One region of the Streptomyces sp. NPDC087215 genome, then DNA from elsewhere that is predicted to be linked to it. Evidence: riboswitches for the same ligand, from Rfam matches in the RefSeq annotation. Region 1 holds a riboswitch; the other holds the start of a gene.

Evidence for each region. A riboswitch is a leader RNA that binds a small molecule or an ion and turns the genes downstream of it on or off. The one in region 1 is predicted to bind glycine.
Region 2: another riboswitch for glycine. It lies ahead of gcvP (aminomethyl-transferring glycine dehydrogenase); the one in region 1 lies ahead of gcvT (glycine cleavage system aminomethyltransferase GcvT).

The regions. Positions count from the first base shown of each region.
Region 1 covers NZ_JBIUZD010000005.1:69,271-72,671, forward strand. Annotated here, with positions in the region: gene ACIO92_RS15695 (enhanced serine sensitivity protein SseB) at 1-48, opposite strand, end outside; gene ACIO92_RS15700 (AAA family ATPase) at 409-1,068, opposite strand; glycine riboswitch at 1,239-1,336, shown strand; gene gcvT (glycine cleavage system aminomethyltransferase GcvT) at 1,509-2,642, shown strand; gene gcvH (glycine cleavage system protein GcvH) at 2,720-3,100, shown strand; gene glyA (serine hydroxymethyltransferase) at 3,133-3,401, shown strand, end outside.
Region 2 covers NZ_JBIUZD010000026.1:9,679-13,079, forward strand. Annotated here, with positions in the region: gene ACIO92_RS33240 (DNA polymerase IV) at 1-799, shown strand, start outside; gene ACIO92_RS33245 (PRC-barrel domain-containing protein) at 951-1,316, opposite strand; glycine riboswitch at 1,430-1,529, shown strand; gene gcvP (aminomethyl-transferring glycine dehydrogenase) at 1,707-3,401, shown strand, end outside.

The sequences.
Region 1 (3,401 bases):
GGCGGCAAGGGCCTCTTCGAGCTCGTTGCCCGGCCACGTCACGTCCACGGTCCCGTTTTCCCCTTCTCGCCCGGCTCCGCCGTGCCGGCGGGCCCGCCAGCACCCTAACGCCGCCCTTGTCGCGCCGTGGCCCAAAGGGTACGGAACGTGGGAACGGCGGGACACGGGCGACGGCCGGAGGGGCCCGGGGACGGGCCCTGGGGACGGGCCCGCTGGGGCGGGGACGGCGGACGGACGGACCCGGGGTGCAGGGCCGGGTCACAGGCCCGGGGCACGAGCCGGAGCCGGAGGCCACGGCCGAGCCGCACCCCGGGAACGGGCCGGTCCGACACCGGCACGGCACAGCACGGCACGGCACGGCACCGGCACCGGCCCCCCGGAGGCGCCCCCGGGAAACGCGGGCAGTCCTCAGACGGCCTCCCCGAAGCCGATCCTCCGGAGCGCGTCGGCGGCGTCCCGGTCGAGCAGGGTCACGGAGGCGCAGCCGTGCGGGAGGCGGCCGGACTCGGCGGAGGTGACGAGCCGGGTGACGGCCCGCCGGTGCCGGGCGAAGGCGTACGAGGAGACGCCCCGGCCCCGGTCGCGCTGTCCGGCGCGGGCGGTGTCGGGGGTGACGTCGAGGAGGACGAGGTGGAGGGCGCGGCCCCGGCGGCGGGCCTCGCGGGCGAGCCAGCCGCGCACCCAGGACTGGGTGCCGCAGTCGTGGACGATCACCCCGTCGCCGGAGCGCAGGGCGGCGCGGAGTCCCGCGTAGTGCGCGAGGCGGACCAGCGGGCGGTAGACGGCGTACGGCAGCAGGCGGGGCATCCTGGCCTCCCAGCGCTCGCGGGTGTCCTGGGAGTCGATGCCGCTGCCCTCCGCGGCGCGCTTCATGAGGGTGGACTTACCGCTGCCGGGCAGCCCGGAGACGACGACGAGGTCGCCCGCCGCGAAGGTGAGGGCGCGGGGGCCGCGGCCGCCGCGCTCGCGCAGGTCCCGCAGGAGCCGGCCCCTCCGGGTCCGGGCGCGGGCCCGCTGTGACGGTATTCCGGTACTCGGAGCGTATGCGCCGGTGTGCTGGAACCTCATCGCTTCTCCCCCCTGCCGGGTCTCAGGGAGACCCTTGCCCAAGAAGTGTAAAGAACTGGTAATGAGGCACAAGCGATTTGCCGCGCCGGGCCCGCGTGCAATGATGTGCCCGCCGGGCGGGCCGTCGCCCCACAGCGCACCGCCGCCCGTACAACCGCATACCGGCCGTTCGAATCCGCGCGGGAGAGTTCCGGACGCCTCGGCGTCCGGGCGCCGAAGGAGCAAGACCCTCCCTTGAATCTCTCAGGCCCCGTACCGCGTGGATGAGGCAGATCTGAAAAGCGGGACACCCTGCCGTGTCCCCACCCAAGGTGCAAGCCGATCTCTCGGTGACGAGATGCTCTCGGTGAACCTCTCAGGTTCCATGACAGATGGGGAGGACGTCCTCGCCGTCATGTGTTTCGTCACCTATCACGCCCTTGGGACCCGGGAGCCACCCCATGACCTCTGCCCCCCGCCTGACCGCCCTCGATGCCCTGCATCGTTCGCTGGGCGCGACCATGACCGACTTCGCGGGCTGGGACATGCCGCTGCGCTACGGCAGTGAGCGCGAGGAGCACCTCGCGGTCCGCACCAGGGCCGGTCTGTTCGACCTCTCCCACATGGGCGAGATCACCGTCACGGGTCCGCAGGCCGTGGAGCTCCTCGACCACGCCCTGGTCGGCAACATCTCCACGGTGGGCGTCGGGCGTGCCCGGTACACGATGATCTGCCAGGAGGACGGCGGCATCCTCGACGACCTGATCGTCTACCGCCTCGGCTCGGCCGAGGCCCCCGAGTACATGGTCGTCGCCAACGCCTCCAACGCCCAGATCGTGCTCGACGCGCTGGTGGAGCGCTCGGCGGGCTTCGACGCCGAGGTGCGCGACGACCGCGACGCGTACGCCCTGCTGGCGGTCCAGGGCCCGGAGTCCCCCGGCATCCTGAAGGCGCTCACCGACGCCGACCTGGACGGGCTGAAGTACTACGCGGGGCTGCCCGGCACGGTCGCGGGCGTGCCCGCGCTGATCGCCCGTACCGGCTACACCGGCGAGGACGGCTTCGAGCTGTTCCTGAAGCCGGAGCACGCCGAGGGCGTGTGGCGGGCGCTGACCGAGGCGGGCGCCCCGGTCGGGCTGATCCCCTGCGGTCTGTCCTGCCGTGACACGCTCCGCCTGGAGGCGGGTATGCCGCTGTACGGCCACGAGCTGACCACCTCCCTGACCCCCTTCGACGCGGGGCTCGGCCGGGTCGTGAAGTTCGAGAAGACCAGCAACGAGGGCCGCTTCGTCGGCCGTGAGGCGCTGGAGAAGGCCGCCGAGCGCGCCGGTACCACCCCGCCGCGCAAGCTCGTCGGGCTGATCGCCGAGGGCCGCCGGGTCCCGCGCGCCGGTTTCTCCGTCGTCAAGGACGGCGTGGTGATCGGCGAGGTCACCTCCGGCGCCCCGTCCCCGACGCTCGGCAAGCCGATCGCGATGGCGTACGTCGACGCGGCGCACGCCACGCCCGGGACCGAGGGCGTCGGTGTGGACGTCCGCGGCGCCCACGAGCCGTACGAGGTCGTGGCGCTGCCCTTCTACAAGCGCCAGAAGTGACGCGTCCGTCTCACTTCTCGTCTCACCCCGCAAGACCCACGTTCATCAGCACTCCCCCGATCCAGGAGAATCAGGCCATGAGCAACCCCCAGCAGCTGCGTTACACCAAGGAGCACGAGTGGCTGTCGGACGCCGTGGACGGCGTCGCGACCGTCGGCATCACCGAGTTCGCCGCCAACGCGCTCGGTGACGTCGTCTACGCCCAGCTTCCCGCTGTCGGCGACACCGTCACCGCGGGCGAGACCTGCGGCGAGCTGGAGTCGACGAAGTCGGTCAGCGACCTGTACTCCCCCGTGACGGGCGAGATCGTCGAGTCCAACCAGGACGTGGTGGACGACCCGTCCCTGGTGAACACGGCTCCGTTCGAGGGTGGCTGGCTGTTCAAGGTGCGTGTCGAGGGCGAGCCGGACGAGCTGCTCACCGCCGACGCGTACGCCGCGTTCTCCGCCGGGAACTGAAGACCGGGCCCGAGACCCTTAGGGATCGATTCATGTCGCTTCTGAACACTCCCCTCCACGAGCTGGACCCGGACGTCGCCGCAGCCGTCGACGCCGAGCTCCGCCGTCAGCAGTCCACCCTCGAGATGATCGCCTCGGAGAACTTCGCTCCGGTCGCCGTCATGGAGGCGCAGGGCTCCGTCCTCACCAACAAGTACGCCGAGGGCTACCCGGGCCGCCGTTACTACGGTGGCTGCGAGCACGTCGACGTCACCGAGCAGATCGCGATCGACCGGGTCAAGGACCTGTTCGGTGCCGAGTA
Region 2 (3,401 bases), on a different contig from region 1:
CGAGCTCGTACGGCTCCTCGGGCGGGCGCACGGGACCTCCCTGCACCGGATGGCCCGGGGGTACGACGACCGGGCCGTGGTGGCCGAGCGGGACGCCAAGTCGGTGTCCGTGGAGGACACCTTCGACGTCGACCTGCACGACCGTGTCCGCATCCGGGTCGAGGCGGAGCGGCTCGCCGAGCGGTGTGTGGGGCGGCTGCGGGCCTCGGGACACTCGGGGCGGACCATCGTCCTCAAGGTGCGGCGGTACGACTTCTCCACCCTGACCCGCTCCGAGACGCTCCGGGGGCCCACCGACGACCCGGGGGTGGTGCGCGAGGCGGTGGGACGGCTCCTCGGCGCGGTGGACACGACCGGGGGCGTACGGCTCCTCGGGGTCGGGGTCAGCGGGCTCGCGGACTTCACGCAGGAGGACCTGTTCGCCCAGGCCGAGGCGAGGGCGGAGGAGGCGGCGGAGGCCGGGGCGGTGTCCGGGGAGCCGGAGAAGGACGAGGGCGTCGAGAGCGCCGGGGGAGGCGAGCGGGGCGGGCCGGGTGCTCCGGGTGCCGGAGCGGGGGCGGTCGGTGGGGACGCCGTGGAGGCGGCTTCAGGGAGCGTGGAGCGGCACTGGGCGCCCGGTCACGACGTACGGCACACGGTGTACGGGCCCGGGTGGGTCCAGGGGAGCGGGGTCGGCCGGGTCACGGTGCGGTTCGAGGAGCCGGGTTCGGCGCCCGGCCGGGTCCGCACGTTCGCGGTGGACGATCCTGATCTGGTGCCGGGGGAGCCGCTGCCGTTGGTGGGGCGGGGGCCGGAGTGAGGGATTCGGCTCGGAGGTCTGAGGCCCTTGGAGGTCTTGGAGGTCTTGAGGGGCGGGCAGAGCAGGCCGTCGGGGTCGGTGGGGGGCCGGGGAGCGCCCGGACCGATGGTCCGGGCGGCCCCTGGGGCACTCGTACCGTCTCAGTGGGGTGTCACGGGCCGTCCCGGCCCGCCAGGCGGCCGAAGTCGGTGTCCGGGGGCGGCGGGGGGAGCGTCATGCTGTAGTGGCGGTAGAGCTGGAGCTCCTGTTCGGGGGAGAGGTGGCGGCCCACCCCGAAGTCGGGGGCGTCCTTGATGAGGGCGCGCTCGTAGGGGATGCGGAGGCCCTCCCCGGTCAGCTCGCTCGGCTCCAGCGGGACGAAGGCGTCCCGGCTGAACAGGCCGGTGCGGACCGCGGCCCATTCCGGGACGCCGGTCGCGTCGTCCAGGTACACCTCGTCCACGGTTCCGATCTTGTGTCCGTTCCGGTCGAACGCCTTGCGGCCGATCAGGCTGCGCGGATCGATGTCGGTCTGCACGGTCCCTCCAACTGGTCGCAACTGCTCTACACCCCTACGAAAGTGCACATCTGGGATGTCGGCCACTTGAGCGATGGGAGCCGCAACGGCGCTGGTAGGCTGGCCGTGGCTGTCGACCCCGTGCGGGAGAGTCCCCCGGAGAAACCTTCCGGTGGGCGCCGAAGGAGCAAATCCTCCCCGGAATCTCTCAGGCACCCGTACCGCGCGGACGAGGTCACTCTGGAAAGCAGAGCGGTGCCTGACGGCACACGCTCTCACCGACGGTGAAAGCCGGGGTGCCGCGAGGCGCGCCGGTGAAACTCTCAGGTTGACATGACAGAGGGGGAGGCCGTCCGGGTACCCGCGCCGCGGTGCCCCTCGCAGGTCGTGACGACCAGGAGGCCTCCGTACATGACCGCCAATCGCACTCCGCTCTCCGAGCTCGAACAGGGCATCCCGTTCGAGCAGCGGCACATCGGCCCCGATGCCGAGGCGCGTGCCAAGATGCTCGCCCAGGTCGGATACGGCTCGCTCGACGAGCTGACGGCCGCCGCGGTGCCGGACGTCATCAAGAACACCGAGGCGCTGAGCCTGCCGGGCGCGCGCACGGAGGCCGAGGTCCTCGCCGAGCTGCGTGACCTCGCCGACCGCAACCAGGTCCTCGCGCCGATGATCGGCCTCGGCTACTACGGCACCTTCACCCCGCCGGTGATCCTCCGCAACGTCATGGAGAACCCGGCCTGGTACACCGCGTACACGCCGTACCAGCCGGAGATCTCCCAGGGCCGCCTGGAGGCCCTGCTGAACTTCCAGACCGTCGTCGCCGACCTGACCGGCCTGCCGACCTCCGGTGCCTCCCTCCTCGACGAGGGCACCGCCGCCGCCGAGGCCATGGCCCTGTCCCGGCGCGTCGGCAAGGTCAAGAACGGCGTCTTCCTCGTCGACGCCGACGCCCTGCCCCAGACCGTCGCCGTCATCCAGACCCGCGCCGAGCCCACCGGCGTCGAGGTCGTCGTCGCCGACCTGAGCGGAGGCATCCCCGCCGAGATCGCCGAGCGCGGTGTCTTCGGCGTACTCCTCCAGTACCCGGGTGCCTCCGGCGCCGTCCGCGACATCAAGTCCGTCGTCGACCAGGCCCACGAACTCGGCGCGATCGTCACCGTCGCCGCCGACCTGCTCGCCCTCACCCTGCTCACCTCGCCGGGCGAGCTGGGCGCCGACATCGCCGTCGGCACCACCCAGCGCTTCGGCGTCCCGATGGGCTTCGGCGGCCCGCACGCCGGTTACATGGCCGTCCAGGACAAGCACGCCCGCTCCCTGCCCGGCCGTCTGGTCGGCGTCTCCGTCGACGCCGACGGCAACCGCGCCTACCGCCTCGCCCTGCAGACCCGCGAGCAGCACATCCGGCGCGAGAAGGCCACCAGCAACATCTGCACCGCCCAGGTGCTCCTCGCCGTCATGGCGGGCATGTACGCCGTCTACCACGGTCCCGAGGGCCTCCGGGGCATCGCGCGCCGCACCCACCGGTACGCCGCGATCCTCGCCGCGGGCCTCACCGCCGGTGGCGTGGAGCTCACCCAGGGCGCCTTCTTCGACACCCTCACCGCCCGGGTGCCCGGCCGGGCCGACGAGGTCGTGGCCGCCGCCCGCGAGGCCGGGGTCAACCTCCACCGCGCCGACGCCGACCACGTCTCCATGTCCTGCGACGAGACCACCGGGCGCGCCCAGCTCGCCGCCGTGTGGGGCGCGTTCGGCGTGACCGCCGACATCGAGGCCCTGGACGCCGCGACCGGGGACGCGCTGCCCGCCGGGCTGCTGCGCTCCGACGACTACCTGACCCACCCGGTCTTCCGCACGCACCGCTCCGAGACCTCGATGCTGCGCTACCTGCGCAGGCTCGCGGACCGCGACTACGCGCTGGACCGGGGCATGATCCCGCTCGGCTCCTGCACGATGAAGCTGAACGCGACGACCGAGATGGAGGCGGTGACCTGGCCCGAGTTCGGCCAGATGCACCCCTTCGCCCCGGTCGAGCAGGCGCAGGGCTACCTCACGCTCATCACCGAGCTGGAGGAGCGCCTCGCCGAGGTCACCGGCTACGACAAG